4 regions of the Serratia sp. HNCC26DJ244 genome follow, and region 1 is predicted to be linked to each of the others. Evidence: predicted binding sites of a transcription regulator. Region 1 holds the regulator's gene; each other region holds the start of a gene.
What was found. Region 1 encodes PhoB, which activates phosphate uptake and scavenging genes when phosphate is short. Its sites were predicted from a motif close to CTGTCATAAAACTGNCNNAT; they were not measured.
Positions count from the first base shown of each region.

Region 2: a site for PhoB is predicted at 3,520-3,539, ahead of pstS (phosphate ABC transporter substrate-binding protein PstS). Genes of this name have one in related genera too.
Region 3: a site for PhoB is predicted at 3,852-3,871, ahead of AC2A06_RS02675 (PhoX family protein). Genes of this name have one in related genera too.
Region 4: a site for PhoB is predicted at 2,186-2,205, ahead of glpT (glycerol-3-phosphate transporter). Genes of this name have one in related genera too.

Region 1 covers NZ_JBXUGO010000001.1:69,788-75,349, reverse strand. The annotation lists gene proY (proline-specific permease ProY) at 1-63, opposite strand, end outside; gene brnQ (branched-chain amino acid transport system II carrier protein) at 244-1,563, opposite strand; gene phoR (phosphate regulon sensor histidine kinase PhoR) at 2,048-3,370, opposite strand; gene phoB (phosphate response regulator transcription factor PhoB) at 3,398-4,087, opposite strand; gene sbcD (exonuclease subunit SbcD) at 4,341-5,562, shown strand, end outside.
Region 2 covers NZ_JBXUGO010000008.1:39,189-44,750, forward strand. The annotation lists gene AC2A06_RS08660 (bifunctional alpha/beta hydrolase/class I SAM-dependent methyltransferase) at 1-1,101, opposite strand, end outside; gene AC2A06_RS08665 (lysophospholipid acyltransferase family protein) at 1,094-1,735, opposite strand; gene AC2A06_RS08670 (phosphatidate cytidylyltransferase) at 1,740-2,654, opposite strand; gene AC2A06_RS08675 (CDP-alcohol phosphatidyltransferase family protein) at 2,654-3,256, opposite strand; gene pstS (phosphate ABC transporter substrate-binding protein PstS) at 3,616-4,656, shown strand; gene pstC (phosphate ABC transporter permease PstC) at 4,745-5,562, shown strand, end outside.
Region 3 covers NZ_JBXUGO010000002.1:243,893-249,454, reverse strand. The annotation lists gene cysI (assimilatory sulfite reductase (NADPH) hemoprotein subunit) at 68-1,783, opposite strand; gene cysJ (NADPH-dependent assimilatory sulfite reductase flavoprotein subunit) at 1,783-3,582, opposite strand; gene AC2A06_RS02675 (PhoX family protein) at 4,072-5,562, shown strand, end outside.
Region 4 covers NZ_JBXUGO010000017.1:31,307-36,868, forward strand. The annotation lists gene glpQ (glycerophosphodiester phosphodiesterase) at 1-618, opposite strand, end outside; gene glpT (glycerol-3-phosphate transporter) at 698-2,050, opposite strand; gene glpA (anaerobic glycerol-3-phosphate dehydrogenase subunit A) at 2,384-4,033, shown strand; gene glpB (glycerol-3-phosphate dehydrogenase subunit GlpB) at 4,023-5,294, shown strand; gene glpC (anaerobic glycerol-3-phosphate dehydrogenase subunit GlpC) at 5,291-5,562, shown strand, end outside.

The DNA of each region.
Region 1 (5,562 bases):
GCGCGTACTAAGACCCCGTTTCAGCTTATTGCCCGGTGTTAGAGTGGATGATTGTTGTTGCATGAAAATGACCAGTCCTTGTTTAACATAAAAAACACGGACAAGTCCGTGTCCTATCTTTATACCCTTCGTCCTTCAAGCTGCATGAGTGTTAGCTGCGGTTACTCGCCTCATCCATGAGACCTCGCCCCCTACGGGGCCGCATACCAGCAACTCGAATTATTTGGGATATAGATCATCAATTTAAGAGTGAACTGCTACTTGGTTACGAGCGAAAACGCGATCATAAATGGCAACCAGCAACAGCATCAACAACGAAGGAGGCAACCATGCCAACCCCTGCGCTGCCAGCGGCAAGTGATGAATCCATTCAGGCATCAAATCCACAAAAGGGGATGTCTTCACCGCATCTAGAATACCAAACAACAAGCTGACTAACATCACTGGCGCGATAATACGCGTAGCACTATTCCACCAACGCAGAGTAAAACTCAACACCACCAACACAATGCAAGGGGGATAAATCGCCGTCAGCACCGGTATAGAGAGCTGGATCAGGTGGCTCAAGCCAAGATTGGAAACCAGCATCGAGAACAGACCCAGGATAAATACCAGTTTTTTATAGGATAACGGTAAATATTGTGCGAAAAACTCAGCACAAGCACAGGTCAGGCCAACCGCGGTCACCATACAGGCAATGAAGATCAATGCCGCCAGGAAGAAACTGCCCATGGTACCGAATGTATTTTGTACATAGGCATGCAAAATCACCGCACCATTGGTGGCCTCTGGCACCAGAACACCACTACCGGACCCCAACTTGAACAGACTCAGATAGACCAATGTCAATCCCACGCCAGCAATCAGACCCGCCAGGATGGTATAACGCGTCAACAATCCTCGATCTGTTACCCCACGGGAACGTGCGGCATTGACGATGACAATACCAAACACCATCGCCCCCAAGGTATCCATGGTCAGGTAGCCATTTATAAAGCCAGAAGAGAACGGCACATTCTGATAAGCCTCAACCGCTGGGATAGGTGCCCCCGCAGGCCAGAGCAGCGCAGCGATACCCAGCATCGCCAGGGCAACAATTTTCACCGGTGCCAGAATATGGCCAACAGTATCGAGCAAACGCCCCGGATATAAAGAGATGCCAATCACCAGCACAAAATAGACCAGGCTATAGATAAATAGTGGCAGGGCACCACCACCGGTCAACGGAGCCATTCCCACTTCAAATGAAACGGTCGCCGTACGTGGCGTAGCGAACAGAGGCCCCACGGTGAGATAACAGACCGTCGCCAGCAGTAATCCTGCATGACGGCCTATTGGTGCGCTAAGGGTATCAACCCCCCCGCCAACACGAGCCAGTGCAATCACGGTGACTACCGGTAACCCCACCGCTGTCACCAGAAAACCGATTGCTGCAGTCCAAACATGTTCACCGGACTGTAGACCGACCATCGGTGGGAAGATAATGTTTCCTGCCCCGACGAATAAAGCAAAAGTCATAAAACCTAATGCCAGGATATCTTTTGACGCTAAGCGATGGCTCATAGGATATTGCGCTGCCTGTTAAATGGAATAAATGATTGATTCTTAAAGATGAAGAGTAAGCGGAGGTTTACTCCAACAACGCAGGCTTAGTTAAACGTTTATACCCGTCTTCATGCAAGTTGCAGCAGCTTCTATCGATTATCAGCTATCTGCAGACGAAGCTATTTAGAGGATATGGCCCTGAAAGGCAAGATGAACAACAAAAAGCAGAGTTTTATACCAGAAATAGTTTTACAACCAGTTGATAATCTCAATTTTTCCGTAATAAACACCATATGATTTGTTTAATTTTTAAACAAAAAACACACGGAATGTGACAAATATGACCACCTTGTACATTAAAAAACCGCTATTGATGTCTTAAGCGCGCAAGTTGTGCTTTTTTTTGCCAAAAATAGAATAAATGATGAGCTGAGCATTTCAATGTACCGGTGGGCTCAGGCTCATCCACTGTATATGGAGAAATAGCACAATCGCAGCAGTACTACTCGCCCATTTTCACCTTATTGTCGATGGATGCGGCTGGCACAATGAGTCGTTTCGGCAACGTAAAGATAAAGCGCGTACCTATGCCCGGGTCACTCAAAATCTCCAAGCGTGAATCATGATGACTCAGAGCATGTTTAACAATGGCCAAGCCCAAACCACTGCCGCCGGTCTGCTGTGAACGTGATTTATCAACACGGTAGAAACGTTCGGTCAAACGCGGAATATGTTCTGGAGCGATCCCTGGACCATTATCACTGACCTGGAACTGAGCACCCAGTGGCGTCTGCTGCCAACTTATCTCGATATGGGTGCCCTTTGGCGTGTGATTCACTGCGTTATACACCAGGTTCGATACGGCACTGTGTAGTTGATCTTCGTTACCAAATACCTGCAAATCTTCATTCACCCGGAAGCTAATCTGGTGATTCCCCGCACTCAGGGATTGCGCCTCTCGTTGCAATACACCCAGGATACGTGGAATATCCACCTTTTGATTCATCGCGATACTTGGCGCAGTTTCAATACGTGACAACGTGAGCAACTGCTTCACCAAGCCATCCATGCGTTTGGTCTGTTCTTGCATGGTACTCAATGCTTTATCGCGCACTGAGCCCTCAAGGGCTTCGTCACTCATCATCTCCAAATAGCCCTGCAACACCGTTAATGGTGTGCGCAATTCATGGCTGACATTGGCAAAAAAATTACGCCGGGCCCCTTCCAACTGACGCTTCTGGGTAACATCACGGGCCACCATCAACAATTGCCCTTCGGAATAAGGCATAATGCGGAACTCAACAAAGCGCTCGTTATTCAAGTGCAATGTCAGAGGTTTGAAGAACGCCTGCTGTTGCAGATATTGACTAAATTCGGGATAACGTATCAGGTTCAGAATATGTTGACCGTTATCTTCCGGCCAGCGGAAACCCAGCAAGTGCTGCGCCAGGCCGTTACACCAAAAGATATTACCCTCTACGGTGGTCATCACTACCGCATCGGGTAACGACTCCGCACCACTACGAAAACGTTTGATCAATAAGGCCAGTTCGCGGCGGCGATGGCGGTTACGCTGCTGCATTTTATACAAACCATAAAACAGCGGTTCCCAGCTCCCATGTCCCGGGGGCGGCGTCATACTACGATCAACCCACAACCAGTGGGAAAGTTTCAGTTGGTTATAGAAATTCCAGGCAAGGGCTACCAACACCGATGCCAATAACAACCAAGACAAATAACCAAAAATCAACCCAAGCAATAAAGCAGGGAAGCAAAAAAAGGCCAGTTCCAGCAGCAGTTTCTTCCAGGATAAGCGTTCTAGCACAATAGTGTTTTCTCCAGCACAGGGCTGTCAGTAGCGCGTTGAAAAACGGTAGCCGGTACCGCGAACAGTTTGCACCATTCTATCATGACCACTGCTCTCTAGCGCCTTACGCAACCGGCGGATATGGACATCAACCGTACGGTCTTCTACATAAACGTTAGTGCCCCAAACGTTGTTCAGCAACTGCTCGCGGCTGTAAACACGTTCGGGATGGGTCATAAAGAAGTGCAACAGCTTGAACTCGGTCGGCCCCATATCCAGTGCCAGCTCATCAGCCATCACTCGATGTGAGGAAGGGTCCAGGCTTAACCCCTGCATTTCAATCAATTCCTCTACGGCCATCGGTGAAATACGGCGCATCACCGCTTTGATCCGGGCCACCAACTCCTTGGGCGAGAAAGGCTTGATGATATAGTCATCGGCGCCCACTTCCAACCCTCGAACCCGATCTTCTTCTTCTCCGCGTGCGGTCAGCATCATCACCGGAATATCCCGTGTCATCGCCTCACGCTTCATATACTTGATAAACTGTATTCCAGACCCACCAGGCAACATCCAGTCCAGTAACACCAGATCAGGAAACGGCTCAGACAGGCTCTTTACGGCGCTGTCATAATCCTCAGCTTCCAACGCTTGATAACCATTCTGCTCCAACACAAAGCACACCATTTCACGGATCGGCGCTTCGTCTTCTACCACCAGTATACGTATTGCCATCGTCAACCCTGCCAATGTGTTAGCGGCCTATTACACTCTGCCTGGTCATTATGCGTCAGTTTTATGACAGTTATATGAATAAAACCGCCCCGGGATGACGCTTGGCAGTGAGATTGTTTCAATCCTAGACAAAATACTTCGAGTTGCTTAACAAAACGCCATTCATCTTGTTCAGCGTTTGCCCCTTGCCTGCATCTTGACGGAACTTGGGTATATACTCTGGTGCTATCATCGTTGTCAGCCTGGAAGATTCATGCGCCTGATCCATACCTCTGACTGGCATTTAGGCCAGTACTTTTTCACCAAGAGCCGCGCCGCCGAACATCAATCTTTTCTGTGTTGGCTGGTTGAGCAGGTGCAACAGCATCAGGTCGATGCGCTAATTGTTGCCGGTGATCTGTTTGATACCGGCTCCCCACCTAGCTACGCACGGGAACTGTATAACCGTTTTGTGGTGCAACTACAACACACCGGTTGCCAGTTGGTGGTACTCGGTGGCAATCATGACTCAGTGGCCACACTCAATGAATCACGGGAACTGCTCTCTTGTCTGAACACCACAGTAATTGCCAATGCACAAGCCGAAGTTGATCAACAAATTCGAGTGCTCAACCAGCGTGATGGCCAGCCAGGGGCGGTGCTCTGTGCGGTGCCTTTCTTGCGCCCACGGGATTTAGTCACCAGCCAGGCGGGTGAATCGGGCAACCAGAAACAGCAGGTTTTACAACAAGCTATCGCTAATCATTACCATGAGCTTTATCAGTTGGCCTGTGCACGGCGCGATGCCCTGGGCCTACCCTTGCCGATTATTGCCAGCGGTCATCTAACGACCGTGGGGGTCACCACCTCAGATTCAGTGCGTGATATTTATATCGGTACGCTGGATGCCTTCCCTGCTCAGTTATTCCCCCCCGCCGACTACATTGCGCTGGGCCATATTCATCGTTCGCAATGTGTCGCTAAAACCCAGCATATCCGTTACAGCGGTTCGCCAATCCCGCTCAGTTTTGATGAATTGGGTAGCGCCAAGAGCGTATTGATGGTTGATTTCGCCGCCGGTGAACTACAGCAAGTCACGCCGCTGGAGGTACCTGTTTTCCAGCCGATGCAGTTGATCAAGGGTGATTTGCCACAAATCGAGACGCAATTACAGCAATTTGCCCACTATGAGGGGACATTACCGGTGTGGCTGGATATCGAAGTTGCTACGCAGGATTATCTCAGTGATATCCAGCGCCGCATTCAACAGTTAGCGGAAGATCTGCCGGTTGAAGTGGTGTTATTACGACGTGGTAAACAGCAACGGCAACAGGCGATTGACCGGCAAGAGAGAGAGACCTTGAATGAATTGAGTGTCGAAGAGGTGTTTCAGCGGCGATTAGCCTTGGAAACAGACCTGGACGAGGCACGCCAACAACAGATGCGCCAACTGTTTCAGCACGTGGTGAATGACTTGCATCATCCTGAGGAGCCCT
Region 2 (5,562 bases), on a different contig from region 1:
CCAGTTACTTCCTTGTGGTTGGTTACGATAGACATAATCCAGGGTGCTACCGGAATCAAAACCAGTCTCAAACCCTAACTTCACGCCAGTTGACTGAGTACCCAGCATTTTCATGCCATAACGCATTGCGCGATAAGCCACATCATCGAGAGAATAGGGAACCGGGCCGCCACTGAGCATTCGCCAAGTATCAGCACTTGGGCTCCAGCGGTCTTCATTACTGTAATCGAAGCGTTGCGGTGGTAAGGCGTACAGGGTGTCGATAAAACTGCGCATTTTGTCGAATGCGATGTGGCGATCCCGCTCACCGAGCGTGTCATGATAAAAACCAGGGAGGATGTGCAATTCTTTTAATTGGCTGCGTAACCCTTGGTAGAAATCCAATTGCGGCTTGCGGTGGACAACATGATCATTGCCGGAAATCAGTAACTGTACTGGTAGGGTAATTGCAGCGGCGTCGCGTACCACGCGTTCCGCAGTACGGTAGAGATCAAGCAATATATTGACGGCGATTGGCCGGGTAACTAAAGGATCATGATCAAAGCTGGCTACCCGCTCGGGGTCGTGTGTCAGGTATTTGCCTTTGACGTAAGAGTTGACGAAAAACAACCCGCGCAAACGGTGCAAAAGTGCCAGCCCGCTACGTGCAAACGGTACATACAACTTAACCTTAAAAGCGGGTGATGCCAGCACCAAGCCGCGAATGGCTGGCGCATAGTCGTGTACCCAGGTCGCAGCCAGTACCGCCCCAACGCTTTGTGCTACCACGGTAATATTCTCCAGGGGCACATTATTTTCGGCAGCAACAAAGCGAACAAATTCATCCATATCCTGTACTGAGCGGGTCAGCGATGGGCTGTAACCGCGTTGACCTGGCGAACGCCCATGTCCCCGTGCATCCCAAGCATAGAATGCGCTATCCGGCATAGCTAATTCATCAACAATGTGTTGCATACGCCCAGAGTGCTCATGGCCACGATGGAACAAAACGATGATTTTATTTATTTCACCGTTTTCCTGAGCCGGCCAGTGGCGATAAAACAGTTCAGTCTGGTCGCTGGTCAGAAAACACTTCTCGTCTGGCGTACGGGTATTAATCATGGGATTCATTTCCTTGAGTCTCCTGCCGGAGTTGTAATAAACGCTGTAATAGCGCTTCCTTAAACTGGCTCTTATCCGGGTGAGAGTACAGTGGCTCACCCACATTGACATCAATAAACAACGGCAAAGGAATGCGGTTGCCTTTTGCCATAACCTGTTCTGTCCCTTTCAGCCAGATGGGGATAATTGGTACCTCCGGCAGACTTTGGCTAAGATGCCACAGCCCTGATTTTAGTGGTGCCAATTTTCCTGGTTCACCACGGCTACCTTCAGGAAACAGGATCAGAATCTTATTGTCGCGTAATGCTTGTTCACAAAGCGCCAGTGGATTGGTTTCCCCTCCTTGGCGCGAGACCGGGATAATATTGAGAATATTAAGCGTAAACCACGCCAACCAGCGGTTACGTAGAAAATAGTCTGCAGCGGCCACCGGGTGGACATTGTGTTGTTGATGAATTGAGAACAGTGATAACAGCGTAAACGCATCCATATGGCTGTTATGATTTGCCACGATAATCGCCGGCCCTTGTTTGGGCAGTCGTTGTGGGTGTTTTACTCGCAGCCCAAGCCATAACCAAATTACCGGCCAGACGATACAGAGTGAAAATAGTGTTTTGAGAAATTTTTTCACCATAATGTCAGTAATAGAAATAACGAATAAAGTGGAAGAAAACCGGAGCGGTGAAGATCAGGGAGTCCAAGCGGTCAAGAATACCGCCATGGCCAGGGAGCAGTGTTCCGCTATCTTTTACACCGATATCGCGTTTGATCGCTGACATCACAATATCACCGCAGAACCCCGTTACACCAATAATCAACCCGGCCAGCAGCGCCATATTCCAGCTTAATGGGGTGAGTAGCGGGCCAAGTAATACCGCCGCCAACGTGGTGCTGGCGATGCCACCGAGCAAGCCAGCCAGGGTTTTATTTGGGCTGACTTTCGGCGTGACTTTAATCCGCCCCAGAGATTTGCCCCACAGATACTGTGTAATGTCGTTAAATTCTGTCAGACCGACCAGAAATAGCACCAAAAGGGCCCCTGTTTGCTGGCCATTGGCAGGGAGAACCAGCAAAAATGCCACATGACTGAAGGCAAAGACCGTAGTCATCAGGCCCCAGTGTAACTGCGACACACTGCTTAGAAAGCTATGCGTATCGCCAGAAATCACCATGCGAGCGGGAAGGAATAAAAAGACATAGACCGGAATAAACACAATGAACATGCCATACCAGTTAGCGCCAATCAGCCAATAGTTGATGGGAATGGCGATAAACATCCACAATATGGGCATCCGGTCAGAATATCGGGAGGGAATCAGGGTCAAATATTCCTTCAACGCTATAAAACTGACCAGCGCGAAAAAAGTCAATGCCAGCCAGTGGGGGCTAATCATCGCCAGGGAAAACAAGATGATAATGACCCACCAGGTACGGATGCGCAGCGTTAATTCACGCCAGTTTTTCTCTGGGCGCAACCAGACCAACAGCCCATTAATGAGGGTAGCGATCAGTAACAGGGCAAAAATGACTGCCAGGGATTTTTCCAGCAACATTATTGCGGCTCCTCTACCAAGGCGCTACGGCAGCGATTGATGACCGTCCAGACCAGTAATAACGTTGCTATGCCCCACACCAGATTGTTCCAGCTAACCAGTTGCGGCCAGATAGCCAGCACCAAACCCCAGGAACCAAACACCAACGCCCGGTCACTTTTACCCAGTGGCCCAGCATAGTTACGTGTCCCGTTAATGGTTTGTACCAGAATTCCACAAAATTCGGTTAACACCATGATGAATAACATCACCAATACCAGCGGTGCGTTACTGTTTGCGAGAAAGATAAAAGGCAGATATAAGGCAACATCAGAAAGGACATCACCGATTTCATTCAGTATCGCCCCGAGGCGGCTTTTCTGGTTGCACTCCCGGGCTAACATGCCATCCAGTGCATTGAGCGCCATACGGATAAATAACACAATCGGAAGCAGATAAAACAGACCAGGTTGCGGAAATAGCATCAGTATTCCGCCAACCAGAAATGAGAGCACCATCGCGGCCAGTGTGACCTGGTTGGCTGTTACATGATGTTTTTCCAGCCAATACATCATTGGACGTAACAAGGCCTGAAAGGCAGGCTTAATCCTATAGAGTGTCATTATCATTCCCTGGTATTTATTCTTTTGATTAACGACCAATACTATCGTTCAGATTATTATCTGTCATCATTCAAGGGACGAGAGTCAGTGCGGAAAGCCAACACTGCAGCAGCTTAAACGGCGATATGTGCAGAGTTTGAGTGAGGATCGGTAGGGTTTTACTCAGCCGATATTTTGCATGATTATTTTTAATTAATTGAAAGTAAAGAAAAAAATAAGAAATCCAATCACTGTCATATAACTGTAATATTTTATACATTTTACTGTCATGAAACTGTCCTATTTTCCTTCAATCAGCAATACTTTATTTGACTCAAACAGCCCGAAGTCGATTTTTAAATATCCCATTAGGAGGGATCATGAAACTGATGCGTACCACTGTCGCCAGCATTGTCGCAGCGACTATCTCCCTGGTCTCTGTATCTGCATTCGCTGCTGCGAGCTTGACCGGTGCAGGTGCGACATTCCCCGCTCCGGTTTATGCCAAGTGGGCAGATTCTTATCAGAAAGAGACTGGCAATAAAGTTAACTATCAGGGGATTGGTTCCTCTGGTGGCGTGAAGCAAATTATTGCTAACACCGTTGACTTTGGTGCTTCCGATGCCCCGCTGCCTGATGACAAACTGGCTGCCGATGGCCTGTTTCAGTTCCCAACCGTGATTGGCGGTGTGGTGATGGCGGTCAATATCCCTGGCATCAAATCCGGTGAACTGACTCTCGATGGTCAAACCCTGGGTGATATCTATTTGGGCAATATCAAAAAATGGAATGATCCAGCGATTACTAAACTGAACCCAGGCGTTAAGCTGCCAGATCAGAATATCGCCGTGGTACGCCGTGCAGACGGTTCTGGTACTTCTTTCGTCTTTACCAGCTATCTGTCTAAGGCAAATGCTCAGTGGAAAGAGAAAGTGGGTACCGGTTCAACGGTTAAGTGGCCAACCGGTTTAGGTGGTAAGGGCAATGACGGTATTGCTGCATTTGTCCAACGTTTACCTGGTTCTATCGGTTATGTAGAATACGCTTATGCCAAACAGAATAATCTGGCCTACACTAAATTAATCTCTGCTGATGGTGAGCCAGTGAGCCCAACCAAAGAGAGCTTTAGCGCTGCAGCCAAAGGTGCCGACTGGAGTAAAACCTTCGCTCAGGACTTGACCAACCAAAAAGGTAATAATGCTTGGCCAATTACTTCCACTACCTTTATTCTGATGCACAAAGAGCAGAAGAAACCAGAGCAAGGTACAGAAGTACTGAAGTTCTTTGATTGGGCCTATAACCAGGGTGCTAAACAGGCTCTTGAACTGGATTACGCTATACTGCCAGATGAGGTAGTTGAGCAAGTCCGTGCAGCTTGGAAGACCAATATCAAAGACAGCTCTGGTAAAGCATTATTCTAAAAACACAAGAGGTGTGGTATACACCTTGCCTGATGTGTCGGGGCTCAGTAAGCTGAGCCCTTTAAGCTTTATAACAGAAGAGTAATCTATGGCTGGGCCTAAACCGACCATTAAAGCACCGAGTAAAAACGGTGACATTATCTTCAGCGCGCTGGTTAGACTGGCCGCGCTGATTACCTTATTGCTGCTGGGCGGCATTATTGTTTCGCTGATTATTGCCTCCTGGCCAAGTATGCAGGCGTTTGGTTTCGCTTTTCTGTGGACCAAAGAGTGGGATGCACCCGCTGAGCAGTTCGGTGCCTTAGTCCCTATTTACGGGACGTTAGTCACCTCGCTGATTGCCTTGATCATTGCGGTCCCGGTCAGTTTTGGTATTGCGCTGTTCCTGACGGAACTCGCCCCTAATTGGCTTAAGCGCCCGTTAGGTATCGCCATTGAACTGTTAGCGGCGATCCCAAGTATTGTTTACGGTATGTGGGGCCTGTTCGTGTTTGCTCCACTGTTCGCCCAATATTTCCAGACTCCGGTGGGCAATGTCCTTTCTGGTATTCCGATTGTTGGTGAATTATTTTCTGGCCCGGCTTTCGGTATCGGTATTCTGGCTGCCGGGGTGATCCTGGCTATTATGATTATTCCTTACATTGCCGCAGTTATGCGTGATGTATTTGAACAAACCCCGGTAATGATGAAAGAGTCCGCCTACGGTATTGGTTGTACTACCTGGGAAGTGATTTGGCGTATTGTCTTACCGTTTACTAAAAATGGGGTGATTGGCGGTATTATGCTGGGTCTGGGGCGAGCTTTGGGGGAAACCATGGCGGTCACCTTCATTATCGGTAACACCTACCAACTCGACAGTTTCTCACTGTTTATGCCTGGCAACAGTATTACCTCAGCATTGGCCAA
Region 3 (5,562 bases), on a different contig from region 1:
GCATCAGGCTCGGTTATTTAGCCCAAACCGCAGTGTACTCTCACCTAAATGAGTACAATCACCCAAGTTAATCCCAGAAATCCCGCGCAGGATCGACGACTGGCCGCACAATACCGCTTCGCACCGTGAAGTCACCAAAACCTTCCCCTAGCGTGCGCTCTCGTGCCCAACGACCTACCAAGTCATCAATCTCTTGCAGGATATCATTTTCATTAATGTTCTCGCGGTACATGCGCGGAATGCGCGTTCCTTCACGGTTCCCCCCTAGGTGGAGGTTATAACGACCAAGGGCTTTACCCACCAGGCCAATCTCCGCCAACAGTGCTCGGGCACAGCCATTTGGGCAACCGGTAACACGCAATACAATATGCTCATCCCCTACCTCATGCTGCTGCATGATGCTCTCCACTTTGGTGATAAATTCCGGCAAGAAGCGTTCCGCCTCGGCCATCGCCAGTGGACAGGTGGGATAAGAAACACAAGCCATCGAATTCTTGCGTTGCTCACTGATGTCGTCGTCGAGCAGGCCATATTTACGCGCCAACGATTCGATCTGCGCCTTTTGCTCCTCTTTTACACCCGCCACGATTAAATTCTGGTTGGCGGTCAAGCGGAAGTCACCTTGATGAACTTTGGCAATCTCGGCCATCCCGGTTTTTAGTGGGCGGCCGGGATAATCCAGCAAACGGCCATTTTCGATAAATAACGTCAGATGCCACTGATTATCGATCCCCTTTACCCAACCGATGCGATCACCACGCCCAGTAAAATGGTATGGGCGCACCGGCTCAAAGGTGATGCCTGCCCGTTTCTCTACTTCAGCGCGAAAAGCATCAACACCAACACGCTCCAGTGTGTATTTGGTTTTGGCATTTTTACGATCGGTGCGGTTCCCCCAGTCGCGCTGGGTCGTCACCACCGCTTCCGCTACCGCCAGCGTATAATCCAACGGGATATAACCAAACTCACTCGCCGTCCGGGCAAAGGTATTTTTATTGCCATGATCGATAGACAAACCCCCACCCACCAGCAGGTTAAAGCCCACCAGCTTGCCATTTTCGGCGATCGCCACAAAGTTCATGTCGTTGGCATGGAGATCAACGTCGTTTTGCGGTGGGATCACCACGGTGGTTTTAAACTTGCGTGGCAAATAAGTGTCACCGAGGATTGGCTCTTCATCGGTGGTGGCGATCTTTTCTTTATCTAACCACACTTCGGCATAAGCACGAGTTCGCGGTAACAGATGTTCAGAAATTTTCTTCGCCCATTGATAAGCTTGCTGATGCAACTCAGATTCCACAGGGTTGGAAGTGCAGAGCACATTGCGGTTAACATCGTTAGCTGTCGCCAGCGAGTCCAACCCTAAGCGATTGAGCAACTGGTGAGCAGATTTCAGGTCACCTTTTAAAATGCCGTGAAACTGGAATGTCTGGCGGTTGGTCAGGCGAATGCTGCCATACAGTGTATTTTCCTGTGCAAACTTGTCGATACCTAACCATTGCTGTGGCGTGATAATGCCCCCAGGTAAGCGGCAACGCAGCATCATGGCGTGGCGTGGTTCCAGTTTTTGTTCGGCACGTTCAGCGCGGATGTCTCGATCATCTTGCTGATACATGCCGTGGAAACGGATCAATAAAAAGTTATCGCCAGAGAAGCCGCCCGTCAGGCCATCAGTTAAATCATCGCTAATGGTGCCACGGAGGAAATTACTCTCTTTCTTCATGCGTTCGGCATCAACCAATTTGCCTGTTACCTGTACAGGCCCAACGTGTTTATCATTCATCAGTACACATCCCGCTGATAACGGCGCTCTTGGCGCAGCTCACTTAAAAATTCATCTGCCTGCTCGGTATCCATCCCACCGTGTTCGGCCACCAGTTCTACCAAGGTCTCTTCAACGTCTTTCGCCATATGGTTAGCATCGCCACACACATAAAGATGTGCCCCTTGCTGGATCCAACGCCAAACTTCAGCCCCCTGTTGACGCAATTTGTCCTGCACATAAACCTTATGCGCTTGATCACGGGACCAGGCCAGATCAATTCGGGTTAACAGCCCTTCTTTCACATAGCGCTGCCATTCAACTTGATATAAAAAGTCTTCGGTAAAATGGGGATTACCAAAGAACAACCAGTTATCCCCTTTGGCACCCACCGCTTCGCGCTGCTGCATAAAAGCGCGAAATGGCGCGATACCGGTACCCGCGCCAATCATGATCATCGGTATTTGTGGATCTGCGGGCAGGCGGAAATTGTCGTTATGCTCAATGAACACCCGCAGTTCTGCTTCCTCTTCCAGGCGATCCGCCAAAAAACTAGAGGCACCACCCGCACGGGCACGACCATCCACCTCATAGCGCACCACCCCGACGGTAATATGCACTTCGCTTTCATTTTCTGCTTGTGAGGAGGCGATAGAATACAAACGCGGTGCCAGTGGACGCAGTAAACCAACCAATTGCTCCGCTGCCAGATCGACAGGAGCCTGACGAACCATATCGACGATCGGCGTAGAATGTGCGTAGTGTTGCAAACTGGGTTTATCCGCCAGCAAGCCTATCAACCGCTCATCTCGCGACAGCGCGGCGTACTTTTCCACAATCGGTGCGGTGTTCTGTGTCAGTTCAAAATGGTGCAACAAAGCATCGCGCAGTGATTGAGTTTTCCCTTCTACCGCCAGCAACTCATCGCCACTCAGCCACAACAGTTGCAGTAGTTCCTCCACCAGCGCGGGATCGTTATCAAACCAGACACCCAGCGCATCCCCCGGCTGGTAACACAAGCCGGAACTACCCAGATCAATTTCGATATGGCGAACATCCTTACTCGAACCGCGCCCGGTAATTTTTTGATTCAGCAGCAATTCTGCCGTCAATGGGTGTTGTTTATCATAGGGGGAAGTGGTGGGTTGAATGCGCGCATCACCGAGCGGCGTAACAGGAACCAGCGTTCCCGCTGTAGCACGAGCCTGCAGGATGGTCACAATCTGTTGACGCCAAGCGACGGCCTGTTGCTGATAGTCCACATCAGCATCAATGCGATCTAGCAAGCGTTCTGCACCCAGTTCCGCCAGTTTGCCATCAAAATCTTTACCAGACTGGCAGAAATTCTCATAAGAACTATCCCCCAGACCAAATACCGCAAAGGCCGTTTCAAGCAACTTGGGCGCTTTTTTTGAATGCAGGTATTTATGTAGTGCCACCGCTTCTTCTGCAGGGTCGCCCTCCCCTTGAGTCGAGGCTACGATCACCAACAGCCGTTCCTGAGTAATCTGTTTGAACTTATAATCACCGGCATTCACCAAAGTGACGTTCAGCTTGGCTGCCAATAGGTCGTCACGCAGTTGCTCCGCCAGCCGGCGTGCGTTACCGGTTTGCGAGGCAGAGATCACGGTGATACTGGCGGCTTCAGCTGCCACTGGCACATGAGCCGCACTCTGCGCTTGCGGATTCACCAAGCCCCATAAATAACCGGACAACCACGCCAACTGTGTTGGTGAGTATTCACTAATCGTCCCCTGAAGGCGCGTCAACTGTTCCGCTGACAGTGGCAGTAAAGATGTTGCAGAAACCTGAGTCGTCATCGTGGTATGGATATCCTATGCTTAGCCAGTATCAGCTGTTTCATTGTCATTTTTAAGGCTTTATCCTTAACAGACCGAGGGAAGTCTGTAAAGTTACCCAGCTCCATCGCAATGACTAAATAAGTGATAGCAATAAATAATAACCAAAATGACTATATAGCAGGCGCTATGGGATGAGCCTCAGGGGAACGCCGAATTACGAGCCCCCCAATATCTTGATTAAACGTTGAATATACGGTGACGGACACACTGCCTATTTAGTATTAGCCCTGTCATAAAAACCTTATAAAACAGAAAAATACCCCCTCCACTGACATCTATTGCTATCTATTAGCATCGTTATCACTTAAGTGAGTTTGATAGCTATCATTACCCCCAAACAGCAAGAATGAATTGCTTTCATATTGCGGTGTAACATTTATGAAACAATTGCTCACTATTATAAGAATCAAATTTGTTTATGGTATCTACTCGCAGGAAGCTAACTCCATGAAGAATAATCCGAATCAATTTAACGACCCTACACTGAGCAATCCTACTCGCCGCAAACTGTTAATCGGTAGTGCCAGCGCTATTGGCATCACCCATTTTCTCGCTGGTGGTGTACTCGGGATGACTGGTGAAGCGCTAGCAGCTGACTTACCAACCAGTAATCTATTGGGATTCAAAGGCATTGCCGCTTCCACCGCAGATGAGGTGGTTATTGCCCCAGGTTACAAAGCCGAGGTGTTGATCTCATGGGGTGACCCTTTGGTGAATGGCGCTGCCGCATTCGATGCCAACGGTGGCAACAGTGCAGCCGACCAAGAAAAACAGTTCGGTGATAACAATGACGGTATGAGTTTCTTCCCAATTGATAAAAATCATGGCGTGATGGCGATCAATAACGAATACGTCAACGAGCAATACTTGTTCGCCCACGGTGGCACCCAAGCCACCAGCCTGGACGATGTACGTAAATCCCAAGCCGCACATGGTGTGTCTATCGTTGCGGTAAAACGCATTGGTGATAGCCAACGCTGGCAAGTTGAGCGTCCTTCGCGCTATAACCGCCGCATCACCGCCAATACTGAAATGCAACTCAGCGGCCCGGCTGCGGGGCATCCACTACTGCAAACTGCAGCCGACCCCTCTGGCCGCCGTGTCCTAGGTACACTCAATAACTGCTCCAACGGCAAAACCCCTTGGGGCACCTATTTGACCTGTGAAGAAAACTTCGAAACCTATTTTGGCACTCAGCAAACTGATTACAAAAATACGCCAGAGCAAAAACGCTATACATTGAAGGCCAATGAGCCAGAACGTAACTGGTCAACGTTTGACGAGCGTTTCGATGTAGTGAAGAACCCCAACGAGCTCAACCGATTCGGTTGGATTGTTGAAATCGATCCGATGAACCCGAAATCTACCCCCATAAAGCGTACTGCTCTGGGGCGCTTCAAACACGAAAATGCCGCCGTGACGATAGCCAAAGATGGCCGTCTCGTAATTTATATGGGTGACGATGAGCGCGGGGAGCATATTTACAAGTTTGTCTCCAAAAACAAGTTCGATAGCGCCAACCCGGCAAATAACAGCAACCTCTTGGATGAAGGTAATTTGTACGTGGCTCAGTTTGACGGGGACAGCAATGGCACTCCGCTCAAGGGCACAGGACGTTGGATTGCTTTGGAGTTTGGCAAAAATGGCCTAACACCGGAAAATGGTTTCAAAGATGCAGCGGAAATATTGATTTTCACGCGCAAAGCCGCATCACACGTTGGCGCAACCAAGATGGACCGCCCTGAGTGGATAGCAGTCAATCCGCACGATGGCCGTGTCTATTGCACCTTGACCAATAACAACAAACGTGGCGAAGCTAACATGCCGCTCAACGCGGCGAATCCTCGCCCCAATAACGTTTATGGTCAGATTATTCGCTGGAATGAAAGTGGCGATGCGACAGCCGATAATTTTACTTGGGACATGTATGCACTGGCT
Region 4 (5,562 bases), on a different contig from region 1:
AAAGCTCTGCAAGTAGACCTTATCGCTTTTCTTGGTATAACCGTAGGATTTCAGCACTTCCAGCACCGCTTTGGAGATATCCTTCCCTTCAGTTTTGTGGAACCAAGGCGCTTTGGTTTCTATATAGATGCCCACATTTTTGCCGGTAGAGTGATTCATACCTTGAATCATCTCAATTTCATCTTGCAGCGTATGGATGCGGAAGTCGGATTTCCACATCGGGAATCGATTAGGGAACTTCTGCTGCTGAACGCCATCTTTGACCAAAAATTCTTCGGTAAACTTCAGGCTCTGAATCTCTGCTAGCGTAAAGTCGAGGGCATAATAACGCCCATCTTTACGGTGACGGTCAGGGAATTTTTTCGCGACATCGGTGACCCGATCCAGGTAGTGGTCGTGCAGGACAATTAGCTTATCATCCTTGGTCATTACCACATCTTGTTCCAGATAATCCGCTCCCATGGCATAAGCCATCGATTTTGCCGGTAGCGTATGTTCCGGTAGATAACCGCTGGCACCTCGGTGAGCAATGACCACTTTCTCTGCGGCTTGGACCGCAGTAGCCATTGAGGTGACAAGCAGCATCCCTGTTAGCAGAGCTTTAACTTGAGTCCGCATTTCATTGTACTCCTTATTGATTGCTGTCAGAGGAAGGAAAAAGGCCGCGAAGCGGCCTTTAAATCATGCAAATATGTTGTTAATGGCGTTTGGCGGCCAGTTCTGCCTTGTGTTTGTTCTCACTGAACATGGTCAGCAGTAACAGCAATACCGCCCCCACACTACCACCGATCAACACCATAAAACCGCCATTCCAGCCGAAGGCGTCCACGGTGTAGCCCACAACTGCACTGGCTATCACTGACCCCCCCAGGTAACCGAACAGACCGGTGAAGCCCGCCGCAGTACCTGCGGCTTTTTTCGGTGCTAGCTCTAGGGCGTGCAGGCCGATCAACATCACTGGGCCGTAGATCAGGAAGCCGATGGCGATCATACAAGCCATATCGATGCCCGGGTTGCCCACCGGGTTCAACCAGTAAATAACGGTGGCAATAGTGACCAGGATCATAAAGAACACCCCGGTGGCACCACGGTTACCTTTAAACACCTTGTCCGACATCCAGCCACACAGCAGGGTGCCTGGAATACCGGCGTATTCGTAGAGGAAGTAGGCCCAGGATGATTTATCCAGTGTGAAGTGTTTCACTTCTTTCAGGTAGGTTGGCGACCAGTCAAGAATGCCATAACGCAGCAAATAGACAAACACGTTGGCGAAGGCGATGTACCACAACAACTTGTTAGGCAAGACATACTGCATGAAGATTTGCTTGGCAGTGAGTTCTTCTTCCGCTTTATCGCTGTAGTCGGTTGGATAGTCGTTTTTGTACTCTTCAATGGGTGGCAAACCACAAGATTGTGGCGTATCACGCATTAAGGCAAAGGCGACCAGTGCGACCAGGATCGCGGCAAACGCGGGCATATACAGTGCGGCACGCCAGTCATTGAACCAGGCCATACCGAGCAGGAACAGCAATGGTGGCAAGCCCCCGCCCACGTTATGGGCACAGTTCCATATCGAAACGATACCGCCACGCTCTTTCTGTGACCACCAGTGCACCATGGTACGACCACAAGGCGGCCAGCCCATACCTTGGAACCAACCACACAGAAACAGCAGCACGAACATGATAGCAATGCTGGAGGTAGCCCAAGGCACAAAGCCCATGAATAACATCACAGCGGCGGAGAGGATCAACCCGGCAGGCAGGAAAACCCGAGGGTTTGAACGGTCAGATACCGAGCCCATAATAAATTTGGAGAAACCATAGGCGATTGAAATACCTGACAGTGCAAAGCCGAGATCACCACGACTGAACCCTTGCTCGACCAGATACGGCATCGCCAGGGTGAAGTTTTTACGCACCAGATAGTAGGCGGCGTAACCAAAGAAAATCCCCATAAAAATTTGCCAGCGCAGCTTACGGTAGAGCGGATCTACCTTATCGAGTGGCACACGGGAAATGTGTGCGGCTGGTTTAAATATACTCAGCATGAGCGCCTCCGATGGCTTTATCAGTTATTACATCAGCAGGAAAAGGATCTCCTGGAGATGATTGAGCGGATGGTGTTCTATAACGAGCATCATCCTAGTGAAAACTGGCATTTTTCTCTGTGATGTGGCGCGCATTTGTTACATATTTATAACGGTTAATGTTTTTTTGAGTGATTTATTAGCGTTTTGAGTGTGGCTAAGGGGCGATTAGCGTGATTTGAATCACTATTGTGGCTTTTTGTTTTCGTTTATTGCTCGTTATTGCTCCTTATCAAACAATTGTTCCTGGAGTTATGCCTAAATAACCCTATTACCATAGAATTAGGGGGCGTGATGAGTAACAACTCACCAGTGACTGAAACGGAAGTGATCATCATTGGCGGCGGGGCTACCGGCGCGGGGATTGCTCGTGACTGCGCGCGGCGGGGATTGCGCTGTATTTTATTGGAACGGCATGACATCGCTACCGGGGCGACAGGGCGTAACCATGGGTTGTTACACAGTGGGGCTCGTTATGCTGTGACCGACAGTGAATCGGCCCGTGAATGCATTGAAGAGAATCGCATCCTTAAGCGTATTGCCCATCACTGTATTGAACCGACTAATGGCCTGTTTATTACCTTGCCACAGGATTCACTGGCGTATCAGCAGCAATTTATCTCGGCTTGCCACCAGGCCGGGATTGAGGCTGAAGCGATTGATCCCCAATTGGCCCGCCACCTCGAACCCGCGGCAAATCCTGACTTGATTGGCGCGGTACGCGTGCCGGATGGTACGGTAGATCCTTTCCGTTTGACGGCCGCCAATATGCTCGATGCCCGTGAGCATGGCGCACAGATCCTGACTTATCACCAAGTGACGGGGTTGTTGCGTGAAGCTGATCGTGTGACCGGCGTGCGCGTTTTCGACCATCAATTAGCGCGCCATTATGATATCCATGCGCCGGTGGTGGTGAATGCTGCCGGCATCTGGGGGCAGCAAATCGCCGAGTATGCCGACCTGCGTGTCCGTATGTTCCCTGCCAAGGGGGCATTGCTGATCTTGGGGCATCGCATTAACAACATGGTGATTAACCGCTGCCGAAAACCCGCCGATGCCGACATTCTGGTGCCAGGGGATACCATCTCGCTGATTGGTACCACCTCGACGCATATTGATTATGACCAGATTGACAATATGGTGGTCACGCCGCAGGAAGTGGACCTGTTGCTCCGTGAAGGTTCGCTATTGGCACCTGAATTGGCACAAACCCGTATTCTGCGTGCTTACGCTGGCGTGCGGCCATTGGTTGCTTGTGATGATGATCCTTCTGGGCGCAGCGTCAGCCGAGGCATTGTGCTGCTCGACCACGCAGTGCGCGATGGGTTGGAGGGGTTTATCACCATTACTGGCGGTAAACTGATGACTTACCGACTGATGGCGCAGTGGGTAACGGATAAGGTGTGCGCCAAACTGGGGGTCGATACGCCTTGTACTACCGCCACAGAGGCGTTACCGGGTTCTCGTCAGTCGGCAGAAGAGACAGTGCGTAGTGTGGTTTCTCTTCCGGCCAGCATCCGCGGTTCGGCGGTCTATCGTCATGGTGATCTCGCCAGCTTGGTGCCGTCCGGCAATCGGCTGGATAACAGCCTGGTGTGTGAGTGTGAAGCGGTCACCGCCGGGGAAGTTCGCTATGCAGTGAACTCGCTGACGGTGAATAACCTGGTCGATTTACGCCGGCGTACCCGTGTCGGCATGGGCACCTGCCAAGGGGAACTGTGTGCCTGTCGTGCTGCGGGTTTACTGACGCGTTTTAAGATGACAACCCCGCAACAATCTATTGAACAACTTTCCCATTTCCTCAATGAGCGCTGGAAAGGTGTACGCCCGATTGCCTGGGGCGATGCCCTGCGGGAAAGTGAATTCACCAGTTGGGTTTATCAAGGTTTATGTGGTTTGGATGCGCCTGGCGAGTGCCAACAGGAGGCGGATGATGCAATTTGATGTGGTGGTGATTGGCGGAGGATTAGCCGGGTTGAGCTGTGCGATTCGCTTGGCGGAATCTGGCAAGCGTTGTGCCGTGGTCAGTAGTGGCCAGAGTGCGCTCTACTTCTCTTCCGGCTCTCTCGATCTCTTGGCGCAATTGCCTGATGGTACGGCAGTCACTTCCCCTCTCGCCGCATTGCCTGCACTGCAGCAACAGGCACCGCAGCATCCTTACAGTCTGCTAGGGGCTACTCAGGTTGCGACCTTGGCGCGGGAGGCGGAGGAGTTGCTGCAACGTTGTGGGGTTGCCATGCAAGGGAGCTGTGAGTGGAACCATTTGCGTGTTACGCCACTGGGCACGCGCCGGGCGACTTGGTTGAGTCCGCAGGCGATCCCGGTATCTGCGTGGGGGGGAAATTTGCCTTGGCAGCATATTGCAGTGCTGGGTATTGAGGGCTTTCTCGATTTCCAACCGCAGATGGCCGCCAGTTCGCTGATTGAAGAACAAAAGGTGATCGCTGAAGCGGCATTTTTGCATTTACCTCTTTTAGATCGTTTGCGTAATAACCCGAGTGAATTTCGCGCGGCGAACATTGCCCGTGTACTGGATCTGCCAGAGCATTTGGCGGCCTTGGCGGAAGAGGTGAAGCGCCAGGCGGGTGAAGCTGAGGCTATTTTCTTGCCAGCCTGCTTGGGGCTGGAGAGTGACCAGCCGTTACTCGCATTACGCCAAGCAGTGGGCAGGCCGGTTTTCCTTCTGCCAACCTTACCGCCTTCGGTGTTGGGGATGCGTTTGTACCAGGCATTGCGCCAGCGCTTGCAACAACTGGGTGGTGTCTTTATGCCGGGAGATACCGTGTTGCGGGCCAGTATTGACCAGCAGCGCATTAGCGGATTGTATACCCGCAATCACACGGATATTCCGTTGCGCGCGCAGCAGGTGGTATTGGCGAGCGGCAGCTTCTTCAGCAACGGTTTGGTCGCTGATTTAGCCGGTATCCGTGAGCCGGTGTTCGGGCTGGATGTCTTCAGCAAAGCCGAGCGGGCCGACTGGAGTCACCCGGATTTTTTCGCGGCGCAGCCTTACCTGCAGTTTGGGGTAAAAACCGATGCTAATTTGCGAGCCCTTAAGCAGGGGGAGGCGATCACTAATCTGTATGCCATTGGTGCCGTGGCCGGTGGTTATGATCCGTTACAGCAAGGTTGTGGTGCCGGGGTCTCGTTGATTGGTGCCCTGCATGTGGCGCAGCAGATTATAGAGGGGCACAACGTAAAATGAGCCAGTCAAAAGACATGAGTTTTGAGAGCTGCATCAAATGTACGGTTTGTACCACCTACTGCCCGGTAGCCAAGGTTAATCCTCTCTATCCAGGGCCGAAACAGGCTGGGCCAGACGGTGAGCGTTTACGGTTGAAAGACCCAGCGCTTTACGATGAGGCGCTCAAATATTGCACCAACTGCAAGCGATGCGAAGTGGCCTGCCCTTCCGATGTGAAAATCGGTGACATTATCCAACGTGCTCGCGCCAATTTCAGCCAGAGTAAACC